2 regions of the Thalassotalea ganghwensis genome follow, and region 2 is predicted to be linked to the other one. Evidence: predicted binding sites of a transcription regulator. Region 2 holds the regulator's gene; the other holds the start of a gene.
The links. The regulator MetJ, encoded in region 2, represses methionine synthesis genes. The targets are predictions, from matches to a motif close to TAGACGTCTAGACGTCTA.

Region 1 (15,522 bases), on a different contig from region 2:
CAACATATTGTCTTAACTCTTTCGGCCCAAGCGCACAATTTAAACCAAAAGAAATTGGTTTAGCATGACGTAAAGAATTATAAAACGCTTCCGTAGTTTGCCCAGATAAGGTTCTGCCTGACGCGTCGGTGATGGTGCCAGAAATCATAATCGGCAAACAATAGCCAAGCTCTTCAAACACGGTTTCTGCTGCAAATAAAGCCGCTTTAGCATTTAAGGTATCAAATATCGTTTCCACTAAAATAATATCAGCACCACCTTCAATGAGCGCTTTAGTTGATTCAATATATGCCGCTTTTAACTGTTCAAAAGTAACGTTTCGCTTCGATGGGTCGTTAACATCGGGAGAAATTGAGCAGGTGCGGTTTGTTGGTCCCAAGACACCCGCAACAAAACGCGGCTTATCTGGCGTTTGTTGATTAAATTCATCAACAACAATGCGCGCTAGTGCAGCAGCCTCGCGATTGATCTCTGCACTAATCGCCGCCATGTCATAATCTTCCATGGCAATGGTAGTCGCGTTAAAAGTATTGGTTTCAATAATATCGGCACCCGCTTGCAGGTACTCGCGGTGAATCGCTTTGATCACTTCTGGTTGCGTGAGTACTAATAGGTCATTGTTACCTTTAACCTCACAATGCCAATCAGCAAACCTGTCACCTCGATAGTCTTGCTCTTCAAACTTATAGGCCTGGATCATGGTACCCATCGCGCCATCAAGCAATAATATATTGTCTTTTAATCTTTGCTCTAACAAAGCGTAGGATGGTGATTTTTTCATGTTACTACTCATTTTAACGATCGCTTAACGACAGGGTGGATAGCTTGAATATTATCAGCATCCAACAAATACGGGGTAATTTGATAAACATAGTAATTTAACCAATTGGTAAACAATAAGCTACCATGGCTACGCCATGAACTTAACGGCACACTACTAACATCATTATTATTAAAATAATTTTCAGGTGCTTTAGGGTTTAAACCCGCCTTAACATCACGTTCATACTCTTCTTTTAACGTGAATGTGTCGTACTCGGGATGGCCAGTTAAATAAACTTGCTGCTTATTCTTACTGGCCACGAGGTAAACACCAGCCTCATCTGACTCAGCCAAGACCTCTAATTCATCAACCGATTGGTAGTCTTCTTTACTGATATAGCCATAACGAGAATGTGGTACATTAAAGCGCTCATCAAAGCCTCGAGTTAACTCTTCTTTAGGATTTAACGTGCGATGGCTGTAGACGCCTGATAACTTTTGCTCTCTCAGCGTTCTTTTTAAACCATAGTGATGATAAAGCGCTGCATGAGCAGCCCAACAAGAAAACATCGTCGAAGTAACATTTTTCTCGGCCCAATCAAAGATTTCACAGATTTTATCCCAAAAGGTGACTTGCTGATAATCAAGTAATGCTAGTGGCGCACCAGTGATAATTAGGCCGTCATAGGGCTTGTGCTTAATATCATCAAATAAATGATAAAACGTATCTAAATGCTCTTTAGGCGTATTTTTTGATTCATTCGTAGTAATACGAACAAAATCGATATTAATTTGCAACGGAGTGTTTGCCAACATCCGAAGAATTTGCACTTCAGTTTCTATTTTGTTCGGCATTAGGTTGAGGATCGCCACTTCCATTGGACGGATATCTTGATTAATCGCACGGTGCTCTGACATGACGAATATATTTTCATTATCAAGCACTTGCAACGCTGGCAATTGATCAGGAATTTTAATGGGCATTCTCAACCTCCTGTAGTTTTACTTTAGTATAACGAAACGTGATTTATCGCTATTAAAAATTAGGAAGGTTAATGTGCCTTGGATTGCTAGATATGTCAACATCTAAACGTATAGACGTCCAAATGATTTGGTTATGAGTTAGTCCAATTTGGGTTTATGTAAAACGTCATTTAAAATGAGAATACCGTCAAGCGCGAGAATGATACAGTGCAAGGGCTACAAGCCCGTTTTTGATTAATGATTTTGTAAAACGCAAAAACTAGCAAGTAATATTTTTCGAATTTTATCTGATAATTTACTGATTGCTAATCGCTTCAATGAAGAAGTGGTACTAATTCAGAAGAAAGGTTCAAACAAACATATTGAAACCTCAGCGATACAGGTGTACACAATAGTAATGTCAGCCTTAGCTGGAGGTAAATCAATCGAATATTTCTGCCTGATAATATTGAATCTCCATTAGCCTTGGGTATTCAAATGTCAAATGAAAACCACACTTATAAGAGGAGTTGGGGAAATCATTATACAGGAAAAATTTTGAGTCGTTTTGAACTCAGCGAAACCTCGATAGCTACAAAATCAGGAACTTCAAGTATAAATTCCACACTGATGATTTTATCGGTTTACCAATAAAAGTACTCTTGTTATTTATTAGTTTGCTGGCCTGTACTTATGGCTTAAATGTATGCCTACTATCAACAACACAAAAGTAAAAAAGTCCAAATATAACTATTCAGACTTTATTTTATTCGAAGGGGGATGCGAAAAATCACATTAAACTGCCCAGATGAATATTCGATAATATATGTAAAGTTTATACATATAAAAAATCAGGTTTTTGGTGCATTAAAAAATTTTGATGTGAAATATTCCATGCATACGCACCAGCGTGGTTAAAGACAACATAATCGCCGACACTAATGCTATCAATCCATTGCCCTTTCGCTAAAACATCTTTTGGCGTACATAGCTGACCAACTATAGTTACTTCACAATCTTTTAACGATGGTGAATTAGCTAGCCTTTTATTCGTTTTAAATAGTGTAAAAGGATGGCTATGACCTTGAGCTGCGGGTGTTCTAAAGTGATGTGTCCCTCCTTTGGCAATAACAAAGTTCTCACCATGATTTTTTTTTATGTCTAATACTTCCATACAATAATATCCGCACGCAGCACTAATATAACGACCACACTCAAACCTAACTTTTAAACTATTCACTCCTTTTTCATTGATCAGTTTTTTCAACTCGTGACAAAACCTTGGCCAATCGAAAACATCATTAACATCGGTATAGTTGACCCCAATCCCCCCTCCAACGTTTAGGTGATTTAATGCTAAATGGTATTTTTTTTGCCAACGTTGGAAGGTATCAAAATATAATGCCATTAATTTTAGATGATTATTAAGGCATAGCTGATGAGACATTAAATGAAAATGAAATCCTTCTAATTTTACATTTGGGCATTGTTGTATTATTGTTAATGCTTTATCCAATTGGCTTTCATCAAGACCAAAAGGTGTCGCTTTTCCTCCCATGGTTAACTTAGTTGTTTCAATACCACCTAACGCAATATTCATACGCAACAAAATACAAACGCGGACATTCAGTTCTTCAGCAATATTTTGTAAACGTTGAAGTTCATATAAACTTTCTACATGTATAAATTCTACGCCATCATTAATAGCTTGTCGTAATTCACTGTCGAGCTTACCCGGCCCCCCAAAAATCAAAGTTTCATCAGGTAACTGCTCACATAGCCATGATAACTCACCACCTGATGCTGCCTCAAAACCATGCACTATAGATTTCAGTGTTGCTAGTATCGGTGCCTCTGCATTAGCTTTAGCCGCATAAAATAATTGGCAATTCTCAGGTAAAGCGTCAACCATAGCCTGCGCGTGTTGTGCTAATGCGTTAAGATCATAAATATAAGCACATAGTGGCTCATTGGTTTGCCGACTTAATTGCTTTAATGCATGTTCAATGGATGGTGATGTTAATGACCACTGTCGGGTCACTTGTTTATTGGCTATCGAAGTCGCTAACATAATGACTCTCCCATAGGATTCGTTAGGTATACATAATCAGCCTCTTTATCTGCACGTTTTAACAAGCGAGTCATAAAATTACATTTACAAGGAATATTTTCACCTGCTAGCAGAGCGTCCAACTCTATTTCACGACCGAATGCTTGCTGATACTTAATAATGGCATGACGCACTTGTCGCCACATTTTTTGCTCTTGTATCTTGCTATCGCCACTCAAGTGGTAAATAGCTTCACTAATATTATTGATCAAGGTGCAATAGGCTATTCGTCGCCACCCCTGAGCTCGATCGTAATGAATGGATTGCTTAGCCCGCTCGCTTAAACTATCAATAGCTTGTTGCGGCCATAAATCTTCGATTAGTTTTGTGCCCTCTAAATCTCTCAAGTAAATACGGGTTGGCAAATGATCAGTAAATCCGATAACAGTATTTTGCAAATGAGGTTCAAAGATAATACCTAACTTAAAGAAGTAATATAAAACCGGTGTTAATAAACTCGTTAAATAGTTTTCAAACCATAATAAGGCTGCATTATTAAATGTTAAATGGTGTGCTAAAGCTAATGATTTAACATATGGGATCACTGCACTTGCGAAGTCTTCATCATCTGAAAATAAAGCGCCCGCTACCCTTGGTTGGTAATTATCTAACTCCGCTTGATCAAAACTAGTACGAAACAATAAACCAAATGCTTCACTTAATTGTTGAACATCATCTTCAGTATGTTCAAACGATTTTTTATTGACTAAGGAACGTAAATCAAGCGTAACGGAGCTCGGTTCTCTCATTATAATAAAGTGGGTGAATGGAATTCCCTGTTTTTGATGTACCTGTTCAATTACGTTAGTGAGAAATATTGCACTTTCCAATTCATACCAAGCATTTTTACGGATACAATTAGTTAAGCGAACATGGAGAGAAAATTTTAAGAAAAAATTAAACTCACTATTATATAAAGTACGCACTGAAGATGTTGGGTACCATTCACTACCATGTTTACCTAGGTCGACAATCAACTTTTGCTCTATCGCTTGTATAAATAACGCACTATTTTTAAACTTTTCAAATTGATAAGGATGACAAGGTAATAGGCGGTAATCTTTAGGTAGTTCAATGTTAAGCAGCTGCTGTAACTCGCTAATACCATTTATTTCTTCACTATTATTCGCTTTTAGTAGTGATTCTTTAACGGCTAAAAAGTTTAGCTGAAAACAAGCACCTACTTCAGGCGAAATTTTCATTAGCGCCGCCTGAGAAATACCTTCTCGGCTTTTTGGTGTTGGATGCCAAGCATGTCCCCAAATTAACGCTTGCTCTGAGTGAATAAAACCGTCTTTACTTAATTTTTTCTGTGCTTCATTAACAGAGTCTATTTGCATCTTATATGATAAAAATTGCTGACTATTAAATAAGCTATTTTGAATTTGCCGGTACAGTTCATTATTTAATGGTTGATTTAAAACAACAGCTAAATGTTTTAATAATTGCAATGTTAAGCTTTTATGGTCTAACTTATGCCAACCACTGCCAAGCTTTTTAAGGTATGGGGCGCTGGTATATCGGCATTGTCCCAAACTTTTTAAGTCTTTTACCCGAACAATAAGGCGACTTTGACTTTCAGGCAGTAACACTAACAAAAACTGGTCATTACCTTTATTAAAAGAAACTTTAAGCGCATCAGGCCAGTCCTGACGACCAAATGTTGGATTAATAAAAACTTGTTGTTTCGGCGCAGCATATTCTCGACAATAACAATTCAAAAGGTCAGTGATACTGCGCAACTCAGCTTTCTTATCGTGTAAGGAACGGTTAAATTTTAATGAGTATAATTGTTTAGCTGACATATTGTTTAGTCTCTGGTTGTTTTACTTGGGGTAGAATTAACAGCATTAATGCGGCGGTGCTGGTTAAAGCACTAATAAGAAATGGACTGTGTACATTAAAATTTTGAATCGCTAGGCCTGAGCATAAGCCAGCAATCACTCCTGCCCATTTACTGACACTATCAAACCGTCCAAACATTAAGCCTGTTTTTTCTGTTTTTAAAACGGCAATCCCTTGATGTAAACCAATAAACGTTAAACAAATACCTACGCCCATCAACAAACGCCACATGAAAATATAATTATCATTTACCGCTTGATACTGACAAAGGACAGAAGCCAATAATGCACCTAAGCCTAACGTACACATATGAGTTGCCGAACATTGTTTTTGCCAATTGCTATTCACGGCAATAACAACTAAATACACTAAATGAGGCAAACTAAAATACCAGCCAATAAGGGTATTATTGGTTGCTCCTAAGCCTTGCATATAAGGATAAAAATATGGAAATGACACAACAACAGAAAAACTAAATAAAAATTTAATCAATAAAATACGATTAAAACTCAGTAGAAAGCCTTGTCCTTTATGCGCTCTATTAGTCTTTTTTAATGCCTTATCATATTGTTTTTCTTTCACGGGTAGTCGACTTATCGCTATCGCCGCACAACAAGGTAAAACAGCTAAATAACAATATAGAGTGACCGGTTTATCGATACTAATAAAAACGCCTAATAATATCGGAGCGACCATCATAGAAAGCCGAGCAGAAAATTGAGTTACATTAAGCGTTTTAGCAAGCTCATTAGGGCGTACTTGGCTAGCCAAGTAAGCATTTGAAGCAGCGAATGTCCCTCCACAAGTACCTTGAATGATCAAACCTAATGAGAAGACCCATAAGTTAGGTGCTATACCCGCAATAATAAAACCAATCATTAAGCCCAGCTGTGCTCGCATTAATGAAAGCCGCTTACCGTATTTATCAGCAAAGCGCCCCCATAAAGGGCTGGAGATTGCGGTACAAATGGTCGGCAAAACATAAAACCAGCCGATATACATTTGTTGTTCACTCGTCAGGAAGTTTTCCATGATTTTAGGAAAAAATAAAGGCATACCTAATATGGTAAATGACGATAAAAAATGACAAAAAAGTACTGTAAGTACTATGGGGTTAAATTTAGTCATTATTTACTTCACTCGCTGCTTGTGGCATTAAAGGATTTATAGCACCTAAGCCATAAAACTTATTAATACTCGCTGCCCCGCTATCTTTTTTGCTCAATAAACTTCCTGCAGAGAGCAAACATTTAACATAATGAAGAGGCGCTTTAATCAAGTGTTTTTCTACATATGCGGTTTCAACATCTTGCGTATTTAGTTGGCTAAGCGCTTGCTGAAATTTTTTCTGCAATAGTTGATAAGTTTCAGTTTCATTCACCAAATTTCGAATCAATAGTTCATGAATAAGGCACGTCATATTGAGTTGAAGAATGATGGTAGTAAACATCTGTAACAAAGGCACGTCATCATCAACAAACATGCGGGCATCAATAAATTGCGCCAACTTGTTTTGTAAACTCGGACATTCTTGCAATAACCGCCTAGGGTATATCCGACCCGAATCATTATCTCTAAAAAGTAATTTTAGCGGTTTATTTTCATGAAAGAGCACTAGACAATTTTGCTGATTAGCTTCAAGCGTAATACCGTAAACTAACCATAATCGTAGGTGTACGTTAAGTAATAAACCAAAATAATCGTCTAATAATTTCGCTAAATCTGATTGATAAAAATGCTTAGCCAGTTGTTCGATCACTAGCGTACCGTCGGGATTTTCGGCCATAAAAGCAGCAACACAAACAGGAGCCGTTGACGATACTTCACCTGGATACTCTCTGATCAACCAAGCAAGATCTGCACGTTGGTCGACATGCCCACCTTGTTGTTCGTGACTGTGTAAATAATGATCCTTTAAGTGTTCATCATGCATAGCAAGGTGTTGTAAGATTTGTTGGAAGACAAAACCATCTGTGATGGTACTGGGTTTTATTGTACGAATATTCTTGCTACCAAGAGTGTGCATCGGTAAAGGCAGTTTTATATGTATGTTAGGCTCTTCCAGCAACAACACTGTTCTTACAGATAGAGTGGGCCTAACCTTCAGATAACTTAATGGAGCAAAGTGAATGTCCGCTTTATGTGACCAATCATTTAGCTTTTTAATGATATATTGGTTAAACATTAAAGGGTGAACAGGTACTAGTTGGTGGCTTTCAGCTAACGATGCATGAAGCCCTACTTGCTCAAAGTTTGGCCATTGCGCCGGTGGCGTTGGTACGCTACTAATATGTAAGGTTTTTGGAACAGCAAGCCAATTTAAAGAAAATTCTGCCATGGCTTCTGGACAATAGGCCTCTACCCCCTTTTCATCCAAACCAAATTTTGCCCTAGCGGTTGGATAAAGTGGATGGTCTAGATGCGCTGCCAATTGTTCAGTAAAAGAAAGCTGCTGCCAACTATCAGTATTATTGAATATTTCTTGATTGAGTTTATCTTGCTGAGTTTCGAAAATTTGTTTCGCGATCGCGCGATGATCAACCGCACAATCACACTCTTTTATATAAATGTCGTAATAACCTTGCTGTTCTTCAGTTAAGTCGCGACTCAGTAACATCAACCAATCTTGATAGCCCTGAGCAATATATAAATGTTCATTCTCAAATACTAACCATGCAGGAACTGATACTTTCCAAGGCTGAATAAACAGACTTTTTTCAAGCGGTAAATAAAGCGTAAAGTCACCTAAATGTGTAATGGATAACCATTGTTCTGGTTTTGCATAAGGCCATGCTATTAAGAGTCTGCTTATAGCATTTCCACTGATAATCTCACCATATTTAAAGATATCTCTAACATTCTCTCTAAGACATGCATCTAAAACCCTGCGTGTAATGTATTGCTGTGCTTCACTGATTATTGTGTTACCAACATCGTTTTTAGTCACTTTTTGCATAGACCGTTTTGGGTTAACTATGGGCTGGTTCATCAGCTGATCTCCCAAACCAAGTTGTTCGTTATTGTTTTTAGTGTTTCATGCAGCGTGGATTCTTTGATCTGACCATATTGTTTCGAATGAGCAATTAAAATGCTTAGTCGGTCACGATCAGAATGACTAAGCTCGATTTTTTCACCTGCGTTTTTCAGGTGCTCTAATTTAATGTAATGTGGCTGATGAAGCTCAAAAGCTTCGGGCTGCTTCATTAGACTGCCGCTTTGCTCAGCAGTGTAATAATGTGCAATAGCTTCACCTTTTATTGAGAGTGTTTCGGGTAGTTCTTCCCCTAAATGTAGTTTCAATACTTGCTTAAACCAGTTAAAACTAGCTAATTTATCAAGTAAAAACTCTTTATTACCGCCAATCGTCCGATAATTTATTTCAATTAAGCGAGGCCCCTGGTCTGTTAGAATAAACTCACTGTGACAACTGCCAAAATTCACACCGAATGCTTTAACTTGCTCAAAAGCTTCAACTCTATGCTCACTCGTCACGTTATCCACCCAATAAGCTTTCCTTTCAACAAAATAAGGTGAAGGAGATATTTCAACATCGAAACCGCCTAAAGCTATAATATTTTTTCCATCTCCTAATGTTTCTAATGTGAAAACATTGCCTTGAATATACTCTTCAATAATGAGTGATTGTTCAGGCATACTTTGCCAAAAATGTCGACAGAACTGTTCTAGTTGTTGCGATGTTTCACATAGCTTGACATTCATGCTAGCGACGCCCTGTTGAGGTTTCACAACACAAGGAAAAGGCGGTGATAGACTTATTAATTCTTCCATGCTATTTAAAGCGCTAAACCAAGTGCTGGCGATGTTTTTCTGCCGTAAATGCTCGCGCATCGCATACTTGTTTTTTGCTCTGTAACAAGTTTGCCAATTTTTTGCTGGTAAATTAAAAAATGAAGCGGTTTGAGCACAAGCAGTTTGCAAATAATCACTATTTGAAAAAATGGCGGCGGCATCAATACCTTGTTGCAATATAGTTTCAATGATTGCTTGTGCATTAAAGACATCGCAAGCGATGATTTCAGTAGGGTAACTAGATAACTGCTCCTCACTAAAGTATGTTTGATGTGCGATCGCTTGATCGGTAAAAATGAACACTGGGTGTCCCATCTCAACAGCAGCGGGCAAAAAACCATCAACTACTGTTTTATTAACGACGTGTGCTAAAATGATAATTGGCTTTTGCCTTTTCATGATCTATATCCTTAAGGTTTAAACTTGTCTTTTTGAACAATTAAAATGGCATGGTTGGTTTTGAAGGTGGTTTAAATTGAGCTAAGTTTTTTTGTAAAGCCCTAAATAAAATCCCACGGTCTTGCCCCGCGACAAAAGCTGTAATACCTTTTGCTCGCCACTTTTCTATTTGCCCATCAACTCGAGGAATCGCACAAAAAGGCAGGTTAAATTTCGAACAACGCAAGGCAATCTCGTCAATAGCGTTTTGCACATCAGCATGTTGAGTATTATGACCATGGCCTAAAGAAACAGATAAATCTAAGGCTCCTTCTAGCACCATATCTATTCCAGGAACATTTAGAATTTCATCTAAATTTGCAAGCCCTTCTTTCGTTTCGATCATCACGACCAACATAACTTCTTCATTAGCTTGTTTAACGTAATCAGTTATTGATAAACGGCCAAACCCAGTATTTTTCCCTCCGGTAATTCCTCTTGTTCCTTGTGGCGGGTAATAGCAAGCATTAGCAGCCAATTCTATTTGTGCTTTACTGCTAACTTGTGGCACAACAATACCTTGCGCCCCTGAATCCAATGCGTGTTTTATAAGGTGAGGACTATCAATTGGTACGCGTACTAGTGGTGTAATACCACTGCATTCTGCTGCACGTATAGCGTGCTCTAATTCACTTGGATCACGTAATAAATGCTCCAAATCTAAAATAACAAAGTCATAATCAGCATAAGCTATCATCTCAATTAGAGTGGGAAGTGGTACAGAGTTAACTAAACCAAATACTTCTTCCCCCGCTTTTAATGCTGATTTAATGACATTTTTTCTTAACATGAATATTCCTTTTCTTTAGATAAAATAAAAGTTACCAATAGCTTTGTTTTTATAACTTATGACATAAACCACTCTAATGCAAATAAAAATCATTCTCATTTACATGAAATATGTTAATATGATGTTTTTAAATAAAGGAGTGGTGATAAAATGAAAAAGACGTTGTTAGTGCTAAGTACTTTAGCGATTGGAATTGGCTCTCATATTCAAGTACAAGCTGATGATATAGAAAGTATTGTTGTTACGGGGAGCCGAATTGTCGAGAGTATTGATGAAGTACCTGCTTCAATTACAGTTATTGATAAGAAAGCCATTCAGCAGCAACTTAAAATATCTTCAGATATACAAAGTCTATTATCAATGCATGTGCCTGGCATTAGCACATCTACAGGTACATCAAGTAATTTTGGTCAAACACTAAGAGGGCGTGCTGCACTTGTAATGATCGATGGCGTACCGCAATCAACCCCTCTAAGGAATGGAGCGTTAGACGTAAAAACGCTAGACCCAAGCGTAATTGAACGTATTGAAGTTATACAAGGTGCAACCTCAATCTACGGCAATGGTGCCGCAGGTGGAATTATTAACTATATAACGAAAAAAACTAATTCATCTGACACCTTTAACTTAGACACCAATATCTCAACACGTTTCAGTACCGTTAAATTAGAAGACTCTTTTGGAGAAAAAATCACCTCTACGGCTAGTGGTGCAGTTGATAATTTAAGTTATGTGATCAGCGTTAGCGTTGAAGAAAATGGAGTTTTACGTGATGCAGAAGGTGATGCTTTAGGTACGCAATATGGGCTGTCAGAAGGTAAAACCGATAATTATTTTACGAAGTTAAACTACCAATTTGATAGTGATAAAAGTGTTGGTTTTACCTATAATTATTATGAATCACAACAAGATACAAACTGGATTGACGTTATCGGTGATATCAATAAAGGCGAAAAAACCTATGCCATCAATGATCCAGAAAACCGTCCCCCTAATGCAGCTCCTCAAGGGCCTCGAGGTAACCATAACTTCCAGCTAAAATATACCGATACTGAAATATTTGCAAACACCCTACTAGACTTTGATGCTTATAAGCAAACAATTGAAAACGTATTTTTTTACTCGACACGCTTAGGTAATGTTGATTTAGGTGTCGAAGGCGGCCAGTCCTTAATCAAATCAAAAAAAGAAGGATTAAGAGCCACCTTTAATACTGGTATTGAATTTAGTAATAATATCGATGCTACGTTCATTTATGGTATAGATGCTCTTAATGACGTGACGTCTCAACCTCTAGTTGATGGTCGCATCTGGGTACCTGAAATGGATATGGATAACCTTGCCGGTTTTTTACAAAGTAAATGGATTTTTAATGACGATATTGTGGTAAAAGCTGGATTACGTAAAGAAGATATTGAGATAAAGGTTAATGACTACAATACATTAAAATTGTGTACTAGCCCAACCGTATGTTCAGTGCCGTTAGCCGTAACAGGTGACACTATTGATTTTAATGCAACGACCTATAATCTAGGCTTAAGATACAATGCTTTTCAAAAATTCACCCCTTACCTCAGTTATTCTGAAGGTGCTGACATTCCCGATTTAGGCTCGCTATTACGCTCTGCTACTGTTAATGATATAGCGCTTATTCACACTGAAGCCGCTATCATTAAAAGTATTGAAGCAGGCTTTGTTACTCAATTCGATAAGTTACGCTTTGAACTTCTAGCGTATAGAAGCAAGTCTGATTTAGGTTCAAAAAGTACGTTAGATAAGAACACCGGTATTTACATTACTAAACGAGCACCGCAGAAAATATGGGGCTATGAAGGTGTTGTGAATTACCCGATATCAGATAACATAGATATACGAGCAACTTATGGTTATGTTGAAGGTAAACATACACTAAGCGATGAATACATTGGTGGCAGACAAGTTAGTGCGCCCAAAGGCACTATTGTTGCAAACTGGCGACCTACGGAAAATTTAAATTTATTATTGAGTTATCTCCATGTCGGTGATCGAAATCGTTTCGAGCGGAACGATGAAGGCAACTATTCAGGTGATGAAGGTGCGGTTAAAGGCTATAACATTGTTAATTTTAGTGGCAGTTATGAATTTGAAAAATGGTCAATTTTTGCTGGCATTGAAAACCTTTTCAATAAAGATTATTTTCCTGCTCGCTCGCAGGCATTAACCTATAGCGCTTTCAATGTAAAAGGTATTGGTACCACCGTGAACCTTGGTATTAAGTTTTCTATTTAGTTTGATTGGCCTTTCCCTTGAAATTAATACCATGACTTTGATGAGATTTCCAATAAACTGGAGACAATGGAAATCTCAAAATGAAAAAAGCGTTACACCGAAGAGCAAATCATTCGAGTGACTAAACAGCCCGAAGTGGGCGCTAAAGTTGATGATATTTGCTGATAAATAGGCATATCTTCAGGCACTTTCTATTGCTGGCGTAGCAAGTATGCTGGCCTAGAAGTCAATGAGGCCAAACGCTTGAAAGAACTTGAACCTGAGCATAACAAACTTAAGCGGTTACTAGCCGACAAAATGCTCGAAGTTGGAGCCATAAAGGACGTGATTTCAAAAAAGTGGTATTAGTTCAGGGGAAGGATCCTCCCTGTAACGCTCCCATACAATCATAATCGCATTAATAGAGTTTTCCCATTACAGTAACCTTAACGAAGAAAACAACATGAAAAAGCAAAGATTCTCTGAAAGCCAAATATTTGCCATGTTAAAAGAAAATGAAACCCACATTAACCGTGGTTGAATTATGCCGTAAACATGGCGTTGGACAAAGCACTTATCATCAGTGAGAATCGACGTACGGGGGCATGAAACAATCTGAACTGACTCGGCTTCGTAAGTTTGAAGAAGAAAACAAAAAGCTCAAAAAGATGTTTGCTGATGTCAGCTTACAAAATATTGCGCTCAAAGGCGTTATCGAAAAAAAAGCTGTAAAGCCATCTCAGCGTAAGCAGTTAGCTCAATATGCATATGGGCGAATCTCAGAATTATTGGCGAAATTGAATAATCTCATTCTCTCATATTTTGACGTAGCTCTTTATACAAGTAAGTTATCAATCTCATAATTAACCTCAGCTCTGTATAAGGAATGCATTTTTAACGTCTATTTATACTAACTTCTGCGTTATATTGTCGTGAATAGCTGGCTATTCCTCCAACAATACGCCTTGAATTAAGTAAAAAGTAGCGTGCTAGAAAGTCATAGCAAATTTAAGCTCTTGATTTAATTTATTTTTTCTTATACAAACCTGAGGTTAATTAACGTCCTTTTACATATATAATCATACAATGAAATTAAGGTAAGCAATCATATACTAAACACCCATTTTAATAATGAGTATTACTTCATCTAACGCTAGTTCATCCTTGGGACCAATTAACTATCAACGCTCAAAAATGTTTTAGTAGTCTGCGATAACCTCTTCGTTTCACCTAATCTCAAATTACGTATTTCAATTATATTGTTAAGTATTTTTCATTTTATAAACGTTTTTATTTCTTCAACAAGAGCATCATAAACTAAATTAATCTCTTTGATAGCCTGGAACTTTGGATTTGTATTTGCCCAAACATCAACCATAAAATAAAGCTGCTTTCCATTCTTTCCAGAGCTCACTACTCCTCGGCATTTAGCATCACCATAAGGAATAAACTCTCCTTGCACTCTAGAGTTTGGTTGTAGTGGGTCTAATGCAGCAATGTTGCACGAAACAGTATATGATGTACTTGTATTAACAGGCTGGTATTTTGTGTCTCGAACTCCCCATATATGGTCTAAAGAAGCTCTTTTTAGCGACTTTTCGGAAGGGTTTTCTGGGTCATCCCAATAGTAACGAGGGTAATACTCTAAAGGATAATTTTTGTGGGGGATCGCTGGTTGATAATGCCATTGCGCTTTACTAAAACGACTCTGAGTTACCTTCCCTTCCGATGCTCCTCTAAAATAGATTTTTACAGGCAAGTAATGCCCTTTTTTATGTATACCTTTTTTTACCCGTTCATCATAGGTATATTCAGGAATAAGCATTCCTTCATACCACAAATAGGAAAGCCCAAAAGACTGAGCATTTTCACAACCACGATTGGCATAACGTGTAACATGAGCAAAAGAAGGGATATGCAAAGACATACCTGTTTTAGGTTCTATTACTTCTACCCTACCATCAACAACCGGTAATCGGTTACATGCTGTTACTGATTGTCGCTGGTTTAGATTGTTATAGTTAAAGGATAGGATTAAACCAACTATCAAAACTACATAAAACCATCCGTTCCTAAATACATCCATTTACATCGTTTTCCTATCAGGAAACTTATACTTCCTATGAGCGATTTTAATTATGAAATCACAATTCAAATGCTATTTGCAATAAAAAAGCCGCGAAATAAATCGCGGCTTTCTAAAGATTAGAACAGAAACTAAATTTATTCAGCTACAGCTTCTTCTGCATCAACTTTGGTTTTCGATAAAAATTGTTCACGTAAGCGAGTGTCAATTTCTTTCGCAATTTCTGGATGCTCTTTTAAGAAATTAACCGCATTGGCTTTACCTTGACCGATCTTGTCGCCATTGTAGCTATACCAAGCACCGGCTTTTTCTACCATTTTGTTTTGAACACCCAAGTCAATTAATTCACCTAAGCTATTAATACCTTCGCCGTATAATATTTGGAATTCAACTTGTTTAAACGGTGGCGCGACTTTGTTTTTAACCACTTTTACTCGCGTTTCGTTACCAACAATCTCTTCACCTTGCTTA
Region 2 (15,522 bases):
TAACTAAACTCTTAACCCGCCGGACGCTGCAACTTCTAATTAATTGACCATTTTCATCTGTTAAACCATCCTGCTCAGTAAAGGTGATCAGTTTATCGGCTTGCAACGCGATAGCTGTCTGCGTGGCGACATCTTCTAGCGCCAAATTGAAGACTTCGCCTGTGGTTGAATAACCTATTGGTGAAAGTAAGACAATCGCACCGTGATCGAGTTGCATATTAATCGCCTGCGTATCGACGCGGCGCACATTGCCGGTATACTTAAAGTCAATACCATCGCGAACACCGATAGGTTTAGCGATAACAAAATTCCCCGTACTGACTCGAATTTGTGACCCGTGCATCGGAGAATTTGCTAACCCCATTGTCAACAAGGCTTCAATATGGAGACGTAATGATCCTGTCGCATCTTTTACCGCTACCAGAGTTTCTGCATCAGTAATTCGAACATGCTTTTCAATGTGACGCTCGATACCCTGTTGCGCTAAACGCTCTTCTATTTGAGGCCTCGCACCATGCACTAGCACCAATTTGACGCCAAGGCTTCTTAATAGGGCAATATCGTGAATGATATTGGCAAAGTTATGATCAAGCACGGCTTCACCACCAAACATCAACACCATGGTTTTTCCACGATGGGCATTAATGTAGGGCGCCGCATTTCTGAACCATTTAACGTTATCTTGATCGGTTGCAACCGTTGGTAAATTACTCATCTGCTACTTCGTTCTGTACTAACTGATACAACAAGGCGACTTCATCTTCAGGCGATTTACCCGGCGCAAGTTCGCTATCTTCGATAATATTGGCTGCCAATTGCGTTTTATCGATTTCAACAAAGCCTAACGTTTGAAAATATTCAGGCAAATAGGTCAAGACGATGACTTGCTGCAACGCCATTTGATGGGCAAATTCTAGCAAATACTGTACTAATGCCTTCCCTTGCCCCTGATGCTGAGCATGCGATGCCACCGCCAGTGAGCGGATTTCAGCAAGACCTGTTTGATAGATATATAAAGAAGCGCAGCCAACAACTTCACCATCGAGCTCAGCGACAACAAAATTTTGTATATCATGAATAATATTGTCACGTGAGCGATGGAGTATTTCTCCTTGCTCAGCCCAATAGTTGGTCAAGCTCAAAATATTATCAACGTCAGTCATTTTCGCATGACGAACGGACATTGCAGCAGCCCGTTGCGCATTCAAACGTTGCTTAACTTGTTTAAGTGCCACATTAATTTGCGCTTTACCGGGTGCACCCACGACCTGAGCATTCAGTAAATCTTTGTTACCGGCAATCGCTTTATCTACTTGCGCTCTTGATGTTCCACCTAAAGCCTCACGCTTATCCAATGTCGATTCGATCGAAAGGTGCTGGTAGACATCTTTATCTATTTTTTCACTAAACGCCTGCAACTGCGTTAAGGTTAAGTCCTCTAATGGACAACCTTTATCAATCGCTGATAGCACCACTTCACCGACGATATGGTGAGCTTCCCTAAACGGGACATCCTTACTGACGAGGTAGTCGGCAAGTTCAGTTGCATTAGCGTAGCCTTGCTGCGCTGCCGCTAAGGTTCTCGAACGATTAACCTTAAGCCCTTGCACCACCAGTACCGCCATTTCCATACATTCTTGCCAAGTATCTAACGCATCAAAGAGCCCTTCTTTGTCTTCTTGCATATCTTTGTTGTATGCCAAAGGAAGCGCTTTCATGGTCATTAACATACTCATCAATGCGCCGCTTACCCGTCCGGCTTTACCACGGATTAATTCACAGGCATCAGGGTTTTTCTTCTGCGGCATTAATGATGAGCCTGAGCTGACCAAGTCACTCATCTCAACAAAACCGGCTTCGCCAGAGTTATAAAAAATTAAATCTTCAGCAAAACGAGACATATGCATCATAGAAATGCTGGCACAAGAAAGTAACTCAATCACATGATCACGATCGGAGACAGCATCTAGACTGTTCATCGTTGCGCTTCTAAAACCAAGCTGATGTGCAAGTGCTTGTCTGTCAATAGGATACGCAGTGCCAGCTAAGGCGCCCGACCCAAGTGGAGAAACGTCTAAACGATAAATAGCATCATTTAATCGATCGATATCGCGGTTAAACATTTCTACGTATGCCAAACACCAATGACCAAATGTCACTGGTTGTGCTCGCTGAAGATGCGTATAACCGGGTAAAACAGTATTTCGTTCTTGCTCCGCTAGGTGAGTAAGCGCTTGCTGAAGGTTCACTAGGGCAATAAGAATATTACCGCCAGACTCTTTACACCATAACTTCAAGTCTGTTGCTACTTGATCGTTTCGACTGCGCCCAGTATGTAATTTTTTGCCTAAATCACCAGTTTTCTCTATTAGCTGTAACTCTACCCAGCTATGAATATCTTCGGCATCGGAAGAGTGTATTTGTTCAGGATTTTGCTCAACCGAAACTTTTAGCTCAGTTAGTGCCTGTTCAAGGGTTGCAAGCTCTTGCGCTGACAATACGCCAACCTGATGCAAAGCACCAGCCCATGCTATTGAGCCAACGATATCTTGCACTGCCATTCGATAGTCAATAGGTAAAGAGTCATTAAACTTCTTAAACTGCGCACTTGCTTGCTCTTTAAATCGACCGCCCCATAACGCCATACTAGTTCTCCTGATTTGCTTTGGCTAATGCGTTAATTCTGCTTGAAAGACTGAATAAGCGAATGAAGCCCTCGGCATGTTTTTGATCGTAAACGTCATCAGCACCAAAAGTTGCAAATGCTTCTGAGTATAGGCTATTCGGTGAGCGACGCTGAGTTACGGTTGCCATTCCCTTATAAAGTTTAACGACAACATCACCAGTAACTTGCTCTGCGAAACTTGCAGCGCCAGCTAATTGCGCCTTGGCAAGCGGTGTAAACCAACGACCATCATAAATAACATGAGAAAACTGATGACCAATAGATTCACGATATTTTAAGGATTCTTTGTCAAGAATTAAGCTTTCCAACCCTTTATACGCTGCCATTAAAACAGTACCGCCTGGTGTTTCATAACACCCTCTAGACTTCATTCCCACTAAGCGGTTTTCGACAATATCAATACGTCCTACACCATGTTGTGCTGCTTTATCATTAAGGTACATCAGTGCGTTATAAGCTGACATTGCTTCGCCATCAACAGCAACTAGCTCGCCTTTGTCAAAACTTAAGGTCACTCGCTCCGCTTGATCAGGAGCATCTTGTGGATCCACCGTCATTGTCCATACTTCTTTGGATGGCTCACACCAAGGGTCTTCTAACTCGCCTCCTTCGTGAGAGATGTGCCATGCATTAGCATCACGACTGTAAATTTTAGTGAGTGATGCAGAACATGGGATGTTGCGCTCTGCAAGGTATGCAAGTAAATCTTCCCTTGAAACCATGTCCCACTCTCGCCAAGGAGCAATAACGGTAAGCTCTGGCGCCAATGCAGCAAAACATGACTCAAAGCGAACTTGATCATTACCTTTACCAGTGCAACCGTGACATAAAGCGTCTGCCCCCAATTTCAATGCCAGCTCAACGTGAGCTTTAGCTATAACAGGACGTGCCATCGACGTACCTAAAAGGTATTGCCCCTCATAAACAGCACCTGTTTTCAAGATCGGGTAAATATACTCTTTAACGAACGCTTCTTTTAGATCAACAACGTGACACTCGGAGGCGCCGGAGGCCAGTGCTTTCTCCTCAATACCGACGAGCTCTTCTTCACCTTGACCTACGTCAGCGCAAAAGGCGATCACTTCACAACCATCGTAATTCTCTTTTAACCAAGGAATAATTGCTGAAGTATCTAACCCTCCGGAGTAGGCCAAAACGACTTTTTTAACGGTTTTTTTTGCTGCTAATGCCATGATAAATTCCTAAATATTCTATAAACTAATTAATTAACTGAGTAAGCTGACAAGGACGGCGTTTTGCGCCCACATTCTGTTTTCTGCTTGCTCGAACACTACTGCCATTTCACTGTCAAATAACTCAGTAGTAATTTCTTGTTCTAAATGCGCCGGCTGACAATGCATGACGTATTTTGCGCCGGTTTGCGCCATCAATTGATGGTTGACTTGAAAAGGCATAAAAGTGGCTGCGATATCTTTTAAAGTAGCGTCAGAACCCATTGAAAGCCATGTATCTGTGTAAATAACGTCTTGCTGTTTGAGTTGTTTTATATCATCAAGTATTGATAAAGAGGCACCAGATTGCTGAGCAAAAGCTTTTGCTTTGGCAATCATAGATTGGTCTGGACCATATCCTTGAGGGCACACTAAGGTAAAGTTGACCCCTAAAATAGCGGCCATCAGCATCAGCGAGTTAGAGACATTATTGCCGTCACCAACATAGGCAAAGTTAAGGTTTTCAAGCGATGTAAAATGCTCTGATAAGGTCACAAAATCCGCTAGAGCTTGGCAGGGATGAAACTTATCACAAAGTGCATTAATCACGGGTACACTGGCGTGCTCCGCCAAGGCTTTAATAGCATCATGATGAAAAACTCGAGCAACTATAGCATCTGCATAACAAGAAAGGTTTTTAGCATAGTCGCTAATACGCTCTCTTTCGCCAAGCTTGCCATTTTGTTGTCCAAGGTAGAGTGCATGACCGCCAAGTTTGTTAATACCAACATCAAAACTAACATGAGTTCTTAACGAAGGCTTTTCAAATAACATAACTACCGACTTACCCGCTAATGCTTTAGCATAGTCATTAGGGTGTGATTTTATCGTTTTAGCCAGCTCAATTAACGATAAAAGCTGTGCTTGACCGAATTGATCATCAGCCAAAAAATGTACGAAAGACATAATTAATCCTGTTCGAAATTTAAATGGTAATAAACTTAAAGTGTTGGCTGGATGCGGGTGCCTACATGAGCGCCGTTGAGCAAAAGCGTAATTTGCTCTGGAGCTTGCCAGCTAGCAACCGCGATGCTTCGTCGTAATTGATTAGCAGCCTTAAATGCTGCGTTAACTTTTGCTTGCATACCACCAGCAATGATCCCTTGCTCGATCATCGCTTGTGCATGAGGTTGACTTAAACTCTCGATATAATTGCCGTTACCATCTTTGACACCGTTAACGTCAGTTAACAGTAATAAATCTGCATTTAATAATTGACAAACTACCACGGCAGCATCATCAGCATTAACATTGACTAACTGCCCATCAGCCAGACTACCAATCGAAGAAATAACAGGTAAAAATCCACTTTTAAGCAAATTATCGAGCAATGTACTGCTATTTGGCTCTGGAACGCCAACACAACCTAAGTCCAGTGGATGCGGTTGGCAGTTAACCATTGCACCGTCACTTAACGATACACCAACGGCAGTCAAATTTTGGTTATTAGCCATAGCAACAATATGCTTATTTACGGTACCGGCAAGCGCACCAGCGATAACGCCAATTTGCTCTTTGGGTGTGACTCGCAAACCAGCCTTCTTCGTCGTAGTGAAGCCTGCTAGAGCAAGGTGCTCATCAACAACACATCCGCCACCGTGAACCAAAACAACGTTTTGTTCCGTTAGGTTTGCAATTACCGACAGTAACGCTGTTAACGCTGACGAATCTTCAAGAATTGCGCCACCTATTTTTATGACTAACGGCTTACTCATAAAGCGCCCCCTGAATCAATCCGAAATGACTAGGTAATCCCAGCGAAATGTTGGCACATTGAATCGCTTGCGCTGCTGCCCCTTTCAATAAATTATCGATAGCGCAACTAACCACCAGTACTTGCTGATTTTGATCAAACTGCCAATGTAAATCAGCAAATGGCGTGGTCGCGACATTATCGACTTTTGGCCATTGAGCTGTTAAACGAACCAGAGGCTTATTTTCATAAGCATCTAGATAGGCCTGATTAACCATTTCAGTGGTTGTTGATGGCTTTAATTTAAGTGTGATCGTACACAGAAGGCCTCTTTTATATGGGGCTAGGTGCGGGTTAAAAATAACAGGACTACCTGCCTGCTGGCTAATTTCAGGTTGGTGTCTATGCTGCAAGATATTGTAAGGTGCCAAACTCACTTCATTGAAGCTTGTTGCTAAAGATGCTTTTCGACCGGCACCACTTACACCACTTACGCCATTTATCACAATTAAGCTATTAATATCGTTTAGGTCTTGCGTTAAAACGGGCAATAGCGCTAAAAGACTTGCTGTTGGGTAGCAACCAGGTACAGCCACCAATGAAGTATTGGCAATGTTAGTCTGATACCACTCTGCCAAACCATATTGCGCTGTCGTCAATAAATCACTCTGCTTGTGATTAAAACCATAATACTGAGGGTAGAGGTGCACATCCTTTAAACGGAAACCTCCAGATAAATCAAAAACTTTAACCCCAGCGGCTACAAATTTTGGCGCCCACTCAACACTCGTTTCATGTGGTGTCGCTAAAAATACGGCATCAAGATGCGCCGCGGCCTGTGAAAGCCATTGTTCAGTTAGTGCTTTTAATGAGGTATCACATATACCCAGATACTTAGGATATAAGCTCGAAAAGCTTTGCCCCAATGCATCACTGCTTTCTGACACCACTAGGTCGACTAGCGACATTTGTGGGTGTTGGCATAGCAAAGCAACTAGCTCGGCACCAACATAGCCACTTGCACCAACCACTGCAACTTTCATCAAAACCTCATAATTGCAATTCTATTCACCCTTACTGCCTAAGGTGAACGTTAAAACCAAACACCGAGATAAATCTTCGATATAACCAGATTAACCGTAGTTAAATAAATAAGTATTGAAGCTGAACAACAACTCAATTAATCTTGTCTATACTTCAACAACGGCGAAAATACCACCTAATGGGTAGATATGCAACTATTTAGCATAATTATTTTATAAAAAATGAAAAATTTACCAGGCTTTAAAGAAGCATTGACACAATTAATTGCACAACCTTCGATCAGTTCGGCATTACCCAATTGGGACCAAGGCAATTTGTCTACTATTCAATTACTGGCCGCATGGTTTGAGCAACTCGGATTTACCATCAACATTCATAGCGTTCCTCATTCTCGAAATAAATATAACTTGTTGGCAAAATTAGGTGATGGTGACGGCGGTTTATTGTTAGCTGGGCACAGTGATACCGTTCCTTACGATGAACAACGATGGCAAAGCGATCCCTTTCAGGTGAAAGACGCTGATGATAAGTTTTACGGCTTAGGTACCTGCGATATGAAAGGCTTTTTCGCCTTTATTTTGCAAGCTTGTAAGCAATTGCATAAGCAATCATTAAATAAACCACTCTATATACTGGCAACAGCAGATGAAGAAACGACCATGGCAGGTGCCCGTTTTTTTATGGAAAAGCAATGGATAAAACCTGATGTGGCGGTTATTGGGGAGCCAACCAATTTGGTGCCAGTTGTTATGCATAAAGGCCATATGTCACATAGAATCAAAGTACAAGGTCAGTCGGGGCATTCAAGTCAGCCAGATCTAGGTGTCAATGCTATTGAGATTATGTATCAAGTACTCAATGCGTTGCTCGAACTTAAAGAAAAATTAGCATTACATTATACCAACCAAGCATTTGCTGTCCCCATGCCTACCCTGAACCTAGGTGCTATTAGTGGCGGTGACAATGCCAATCGCATTTGTGGTTATTGTCACTTAGATATCGATATGCGCGCATTGCCAGGACTTAAAGACGAAGAGCTAATTACTTGGTTAACCGAAGCGCTAATGCCAATTCAGCAAAAATTTCCTGAGCGGATCAGTATCGAAGAATTACACCCAAGCTCGCCGAGTTTTGAGCAAGATAAGGCAAGTGAATTAGTACGCTTTGCTGAAAAGATATCCGAACATTCATGTTGTGCTGTGAATTATGCAACTGAAGCCCCGTTTATTCAGCAACTTGGTTGTCAAACAATTGTTATGGGGCCAGGTTCAATCGATCAAGCCCATCAACCCAATGAATTTTTGGCGTATAATCAAATTGAGAAAACAGAGCTGATGCTGGTTCAGTTAATCAACAAATATTGCATGTAAGGGATGAACTTCTGTTACTTATTGCTCTTGTTCCATAGCTTTTGATTATCTTTGATCGTGAAGTAATCACCGGCATGCCAATACCTTGGCAATAAGTCGAGCTTTTTACGCTCTTGATAATTAGAAGCCAAGAGCTCTAAAATCTCATTTAAGCGCTCTTTACTGATAGTGGCAAAATCTTTTGCCACATCAACATTGTATAGGTTCTTATCTTTTTCAATAATGATATCTTGGCCAAAGCCGATAAAAGTGAGATGTCGTGTCGCTGTTCGGCAGATTGGCTGTTCACCATCCTCTGGGTAAAGTTGGGTAACTATAGCGTACTCGTAGCGATCACTTTTCTCACCATCTTTGTCTGTAGGGATATAAGTCACCCCAAATCCTTGAGGGAAGTCACCCGTTATTTTATATAACGCATCAACAACCAACTGACTGCAATTACCTTTATCAGCATTTTGATTAAGCGCTTGATATACCTTAGGTAAAAGCTTGTAGCTATAACTCGCCTTGGTGGATAAAATTATCGACGTGTAAATTTGAGGCACTTTCAATAGATTACCAATCCCTTGTTTTGGGGTAATCGAGCCTTTTAATAACTGTTTAATAAAAACGAGTTTTTGATGCTCAGCAATATTAAATTTATCTCGCTCTTCTTTGGAATTCCCGACATAGATAGGCGCGCCAATACCATCAACCAAAAACTTGACCGTTTCACGAAAGTTAATTTGTAGTAGCGCCTTTCGCTCTTCAACGGGTAAAGTACGATGAATATCAAGCTTACCATCAGCGCCTGTTAATATTTTTTGCGCATCGGGATGATAATTGCCGATATCCTGAATAATGGCCGCCATTAAAATTGGAACTTTTATTCGGTCAATAACTGACTCGAACGCCTCTTTATCATTTGCAGCAAGCACTTCATAATCGCCTACCGATAACTCAGCTAAGCTATCTTTTAGATACGGGTGTTCAAGTACAGAGGATTGGTCGAGGTATAACCGATCAAATAGGCGTAAACACAAAATCCCTTTATAAAGCGATTTGTGGCGCTCATTAACTTCAGCGACTTTTTTACCTTCGGTTGGACTGATCAGCTGAATGGTGCCGAGAAATTGTGCCGATTTGCGACTAGTTTCTTCAAACGTTGCGCCCTCAGTTAACGAGAGCACCTCTTCACAGACTTCAAACAAATACTTATAACGCTCATTACTTTCATAACGTAGCTCTTGTTTAAAGTCTCTCAATTCTCTTTCAACGCGCTTAATTGCCGTTTTGTTTTCTTCGGCATTTTCCTTTAACGTGGCAATTTTAGATTTGTAGTTATCAATTTGCTGCTGATTTTCCGCCTGTAACTCGAAAAATGCAATGGCACGCTCTAGTAAAGAGTCTTTTAATATACTGCGGCCATACAGCTTATTTAAAAGCTGTTTGACCTTAGTAGTAAAGTTAGTGTCACTGTAATTTTTCTTCGACATGAATAGGCGATTTCTTGTTCAGCATTATTGTTATCACCTTCTAATGCTAGTTAATAATTACAGAACACTCAAGCACTTAATTTCTTTATCGATCAAAGTACTTAATCCTAAGGCTATGCGCCTTTTAGTTTTACTTGACGCGTTCTTCCTGATAATTGTTTGCAAATATGCACAAGATCTGAGTGCAATCCACCTGCGGTGACATCTCGTCCAGCACCTGGCCCTCTAATAACCAGTGGGTTATCTCCATACCATTGACTATGTATTTTAAAGATATTGTCTCCAGGAGAAATATTGGCAAACGCATCATCCTGACCAATCGCTTCGATACCAACGCTCGCCTTAATTCCTCGCTCACTGACCGATAAGCGCGCGATATAACGCATGCACGCTTGCTCTGCAACAACGTGTTCAAGCTTTGACTGAAAATCATCATCCAATTTAGTTACGCTATTTAAAAACTCTGCTTTTGATAGTTCAGCTAAAGCCTTAGGAACAAGGTTTTGACAACTAATATCTTCTAAAGATAATTCAAAGCCAGCGGTACGAGCCAAAATTAATAACTTACGTTGAACGTCTCGTCCCGATAAATCTTCTCGTGGATCTGGCTCTGTTAACCCTTGCTCAAGTGCCTGTAGCAATAACTGACTAAAGGGTTTTTCACCCGTATAGGTCTCAAAAAGCCAAGATAACGTGCCAGAAAAGATGCCTGATATTTCGGTAATTTTATCTCCACTATCCAGTAAATCTTTAATCGCGTAATTAATCGGTAGGCCAGCGCCAACCGTCGTATTGCCTAACCAAATACTTTTACTTTTATCCGCCGTTTCAACTAATGCTTGATATGTTGAAACCGGAGAAGAAGCCGCCCACTTATTTGCGCCAATAACGTGAATACCTTGCTCAAAAAACCGCAAGTAAAGCTCACTAAACGTTTCACTAGGAGTGATATCTACGACAACCAATTCATCATAAGGGTGATGGGACAACCAATCTAATAACTGTTCATTATCATAGCTTTGCGCATACTGATTAAATTGTTCCATTGCTTCTGAGGCATCGATGCCATCATTATTGATTAACGCTTGCTTAGAAGTTACCAATCCAACAAGGTGAAGATTTTCAAGTTCATGTACTCGATTGAGTTGCTCAGGCAGCAACTCTAAGAAGCGAGTCCCGATATTACCTAAACCAACAACCACTAGCCCTATATGACGGGCATCTTTAGTCATATCATGATGAACATTATTGAGCAGTTCTACGGTACAGTTAAGCGGTAAAATTGCAATATAACTATGTTTACTTTTAGACTTAACAAATTCGATGACCTTGCTGTGACGTAAAGAACGTTTAAAGCGCGCTCTAATATCGCCGTGCTCTGTCACTTTATGACCTACTGTTGCCATAATTGATGCTGGGATAAATGCCACTTCAGTATCGTGACTTGCTAGCCATTGACTAACAGATTTTTGTTGCTCTTGATGAATAACAATAAAGCCTTTATCAACATCATAAGTGATAGCATTAAACTCTTGTGCCGCTTTAAGGCCACTATCACCAAGAAAGCTGTCACTTCGCGCAAGCAATAAATCATTCAAATAAGTTACCGACAATTCTTGTTTTGCTATCTGACCAAAAGATCCGATTTCTGTACCACTGATATTAGGTGCATAACTACTTGCGACATGTAGATGTGTAGCGTGATTAGTCAACGGCTTAAGAGTTTTAGCGTGTAGAACCGGGTTTCCTAAGCGTCCCAATTCTTTAGCTACACCATTGGGTAAGCGATGAAGTTTTCTCGAATGTGGAACAACACGAGGATCAGCACTGTAAATACCATCAACATCTGTCCATAAAGTGACATTATTGGCGCCAACTAACGCTGCCATAATCGTTGCCGAATAATCACTGCCATTTCGCCCTAGCGTTTTAGTTAAGCCTTGACTATCACGGCTGATGTAACCCGTAACGACTGTGAGCTTACCGTCAGCTCTCAAGCTCTTAAGGTTTGTTTCACTGATATCATAAAGTACCTGACAGTCTCGCTCATTATCGATAACAAGGAAATCTCGCGCATCTATAAATGCACTGGGACAAACACGCTCATTGAGAACGGCAGACATCAATCTCGCAGACCAAAGCTCACCAAACGCTAGAAAGTCGTTAGTATAGCTGCCAAAGCCTTCTTTAATCCATTGACGAACCAATAAGAGATCATCACGCAAATATTGACATAATCGTGCCGCACTTGACTTATTAAGTAAGGAATTGATTAACGCCGCTTGGTTACTTTCGAGCATGGCAAGTGACTGTTCAAGTCCGTCATCATTTGTTTCAATTAAGGGTAAAATATCAAACAATTCATCCGTTGTGTCGCCATTAGCGGAGACAACCACGACATCATTTAATTGACAGTGTTGCTGAATAATACCAACGACCCGTTCAATACAAGTTTTATCCGCTAAACTGCTACCACCAAATTTATGAACATTGACGGCTTGCTTAGCCAATTGATTATTGTCAGCACTTAATGCGACAACATTTGCTGCTTGTTCCATACGATACTTACACTTAACTTTAATTAATTTAACTGACTAGCGACCAAAGCATTGTTGAGATCATTAATAATATCACCAATGTCTTCAATACCCACAGAAATTCGTACTAACGATTGCGTGATCCCTGCTTCTATTTGGGCGCTGAGTTCCATGCCTGCGTGTGTCATTGTTGAAGGATGACTGATCAAACTTTCTACACCGCCTAGCGATTGTGCTAAGGTAAACAGCTCGACATGATCGAACAATTTTTTAACCGCTTCTAATCCACCTTTCACTTCAAAACTCATCATTGCACCTGCACTTTCCTGCTGTTTTCTTGCAACATCGGCATTGGGATGATGTTCAAAGCCAGGGTAATAAACAGTATCAATTGCTGGATGTTGATATAGAAACGAAGCAACGGCATCCGCATTTTCTTGGTGCTGCTTCATTCTAACGGGTAGCGTTTTTAATCCTCTTAAAGCCAGATAACTATCAAATGCAGAGCCAGTTATACCAATACAGTTTGCCCACCACGCTAACTCTTCACCTAATTCTTGAGTTTTGGTTACTAAGACACCGCCGACAACATCGCTATGACCATTAATAAATTTGGTGGTTGAGTGAAACACGATATCAGCTCCTAACGCCAGTGGTTGCTGTAAAATAGGCGATAAGAAAGTATTATCAACTGCTACCAAAGCACCTGCTTGAAGACTTAGTTGGGTAACTTTTTCAATATCAACGATGCGCAATAACGGATTACTGGGTGTTTCAACTAGCACTAATTTAGGTGATTGTGCTAAAGCCTTTGCAAGTGCATCATCATCGTTTTGATCAACAACAATCAGCTTAAACTGTCCGCGTTTTGCTAAATGCGTAAATAATCGATAGCTACCACCATAACAATCATGAGGAATAACGACAGAATCTTCCGTCGTTAACAACTGACAAATAAGATGCACAGCTGACATACCAGTGCTAGTGACAATCCCCAACGCTCCACCTTCGAGATCAGCAATGGCTTGCCCAAAAGTTGCTCTTGTCGGATTACCGGTACGAGAATAATCAAATTGACGTTTATTGTTAAAACCCTTTAAGGAATAAGTACTTGATAGGTGAATAGGAGCAACGACAGCGCCATGATGTTGATCACTATTGATACCTGCACGCACCGCAATGGTTGCATTTTTCTTTTCAGACATAACCGTACCTAAAGCCTTTTTTCTAAATAGATGTTTGGACGTCTATAACTCTAAACGTTTTAAATTTCACGGTCAAGAAGTTTTAGACATCTAAACTTCTACACATATATAGTTGACTACCGCCCAACAAACAGTAGAATCATAGCTTGTAACTGTTACCAATTACAGCGATCAAGCATAGTCAGTTGCTCTTATCACTTAACAACATACAATAAAGATAAACAACCCAGAGGTAATTTCATGGCAAAGTGGAATGGCGAGTACATTAACCCTTATGCGGAACATGGGAAAAAAAGTGAACAAGTAAAAAAGATCACCGTTTCAATTCCCTTACGTGTATTAAAGGTTTTAACGGATGAGCGTACTCGAAGACAAGTTAACAATTTACGTCATGCCACTAATAGTGAACTGCTATGTGAAGCATTCTTACACGCATTTACCGGTCAACCTTTACCTGATGATGCAGATCTTGCCAAAGATAACAACGAGAAGCTCCCCGCTAGTGTCAGAAAAGTGCTAGAGGAAAAAGGCATTACCGATTTTTCACGCTACAGTGATGACGACTAGCGATTCAATCTGATTTAAACAAAAAGCCAGTAACTGATAAAGTTACTGGCTTTTTTATGGCAATAGCGTTTATAACATATAGTCTTTAGGCAACTCTAAACCAGCAACCCCTGACTCTACTGCAGCCATCGCGACAGCGCGGGCAACACGAGCGCATAATCGTGTATCCATTGGCTTTGGAATAATGTAGTCTTTACCAAATTCTAATGCTTTATCACCGGAAGCTGCCAGTACTTCTTCAGGCACAGGTTCCTTTGCTAATTCTCTGATTGCATGAACACAAGCAACCTTCATCTCATCATTAATCGTTCTTGCTCGCACATCTAATGCGCCACGAAAGATAAAAGGAAAACACAGTACATTGTTCACTTGATTTGGATAGTCAGAACGCCCAGTGGCGATAATAACATCATCACGTGTCGCCAATGCTAACTCTGGCTTAATTTCAGGATCTGGATTTGAACAGGCAAAAATAACCGGGTTATTCGCCATTAATTTAACATGTTCAGCACCCAATACATCGGGCCCTGAAACACCAACAAATACATCAGCGCCATCAATCACATCTTCAAGCGTACGTTTATCGGTGTTATTGGCAAATAAACGCTTATATTCATTCAAGTCATCGCGACGTGTGTGAATTACACCTTTGGTATCTAGCATGTAAATCTTTTCACGTTGTGCACCACATTTTATTAGTAACTCCATACATGCGATCGCAGCCGCCCCTGCGCCCATACAAACAATGTTTGCGTGACGTAAGTGCTTGCCTTGTATTTCCAACGCATTGATCATTCCAGCGGCGGTGACAATTGCAGTACCGTGTTGATCATCATGAAAAATCGGTACTTTACAGCGTTCTATTAGCGCTTTTTCGATGACAAAACACTCTGGTGCCTTAATATCTTCTAAATTGATACCACCAAAGGTATCAGCAATATTCGCCACTGTGTCGATAAAATCTTCAACGGTTTTATGTTTAACTTCGATATCAAACGAGTTAATGCCAGCAAAACGTTTGAACAAGAGCGCCTTACCTTCCATTACCGGTTTAGCAGCCATAGGACCTAAATTACCTAATCCTAATATCGCTGTTCCATTAGTGATAACCGCCACCGTGTTGCCTTTGCCTGTGTACTTATAAACATCTTCAGGGTTTTCGGCGATTGCTCTAACCGGTTCAGCAACACCTGGACTGTATGCGAGCGCTAAATCTTTGCTCGTTTCTGCAGGTGTTGTTAGCTCAACACTGATTTTACCTGGAGTAGGCAGTGCATGATAATCTAAAGCTTGTTGACGTAAGTCGGCCATGGGGTGTTCCTAAATGCGTTGAATAATTGTAATACCTGAACAAGTACTGTTAACTTTTATTGTTTTTATTATTTATATGGTATTGCATATCACTTGATACAATCAATAGGGTTTTTATATAAAAAATCGCTACAGGCTATAATATACGGGACTATCAACAGTCCCTATTTAAAAATAACATAGCTAATATAAGCGATATTTATGCGATTAAAACTAGCATTTATTAGCTTTCATTAATAAAAATCAGGCTAAACACGTTCAAAACAAGTTTAGCGATTTTCGTTAATTTGCGGCAATATTGTTCAATAATTCAGCTAACATGCCGCCAACAGCGTTAAACTCACGATCTCTATTGAAGAACTTATTTGCATAACTATGCAAATAAAAAAGCCAGCATAACGC

Region 1: the regulator MetJ is predicted to act here: its motif matches at 1,850-1,867, upstream of metA (homoserine O-succinyltransferase MetA).

What each region holds. Positions count from the first base shown of each region.
Region 1 covers NZ_JBQRUM010000017.1:38,977-54,498, reverse strand. The annotation lists gene metH (methionine synthase) at 1-781, opposite strand, end outside; gene metA (homoserine O-succinyltransferase MetA) at 790-1,746, opposite strand; gene ACSLUH_RS15655 (type III PLP-dependent enzyme) at 2,561-3,796, opposite strand; gene ACSLUH_RS15650 (IucA/IucC family protein) at 3,790-5,640, opposite strand; gene ACSLUH_RS15645 (MFS transporter) at 5,630-6,808, opposite strand; gene ACSLUH_RS15640 (IucA/IucC family protein) at 6,801-8,669, opposite strand; gene ACSLUH_RS15635 (ATP-grasp domain-containing protein) at 8,669-9,889, opposite strand; gene ACSLUH_RS15630 (HpcH/HpaI aldolase family protein) at 9,930-10,718, opposite strand; gene ACSLUH_RS15625 (TonB-dependent receptor) at 10,869-12,986, shown strand; partial or broken gene ACSLUH_RS15620 (transposase) at 13,095-13,325, shown strand; gene ACSLUH_RS15615 (hypothetical protein) at 13,571-13,828, shown strand; gene ACSLUH_RS15610 (hypothetical protein) at 14,239-15,051, opposite strand; gene recA (recombinase RecA) at 15,189-15,522, opposite strand, start outside.
Region 2 covers NZ_JBQRUM010000013.1:125-15,646, reverse strand. The annotation lists gene argA (amino-acid N-acetyltransferase) at 1-715, opposite strand, end outside; gene argH (argininosuccinate lyase) at 708-2,645, opposite strand; gene ACSLUH_RS13410 (argininosuccinate synthase) at 2,647-3,879, opposite strand; gene ACSLUH_RS13405 (ornithine carbamoyltransferase) at 3,913-4,824, opposite strand; gene argB (acetylglutamate kinase) at 4,860-5,633, opposite strand; gene argC (N-acetyl-gamma-glutamyl-phosphate reductase) at 5,626-6,657, opposite strand; gene argE (acetylornithine deacetylase) at 6,877-8,025, shown strand; gene ACSLUH_RS13385 (hypothetical protein) at 8,040-9,500, opposite strand; gene metL (bifunctional aspartate kinase/homoserine dehydrogenase II) at 9,614-12,058, opposite strand; gene metB (cystathionine gamma-synthase) at 12,082-13,242, opposite strand; gene metJ (met regulon transcriptional regulator MetJ) at 13,483-13,809, shown strand; gene ACSLUH_RS13365 (malic enzyme-like NAD(P)-binding protein) at 13,879-15,120, opposite strand.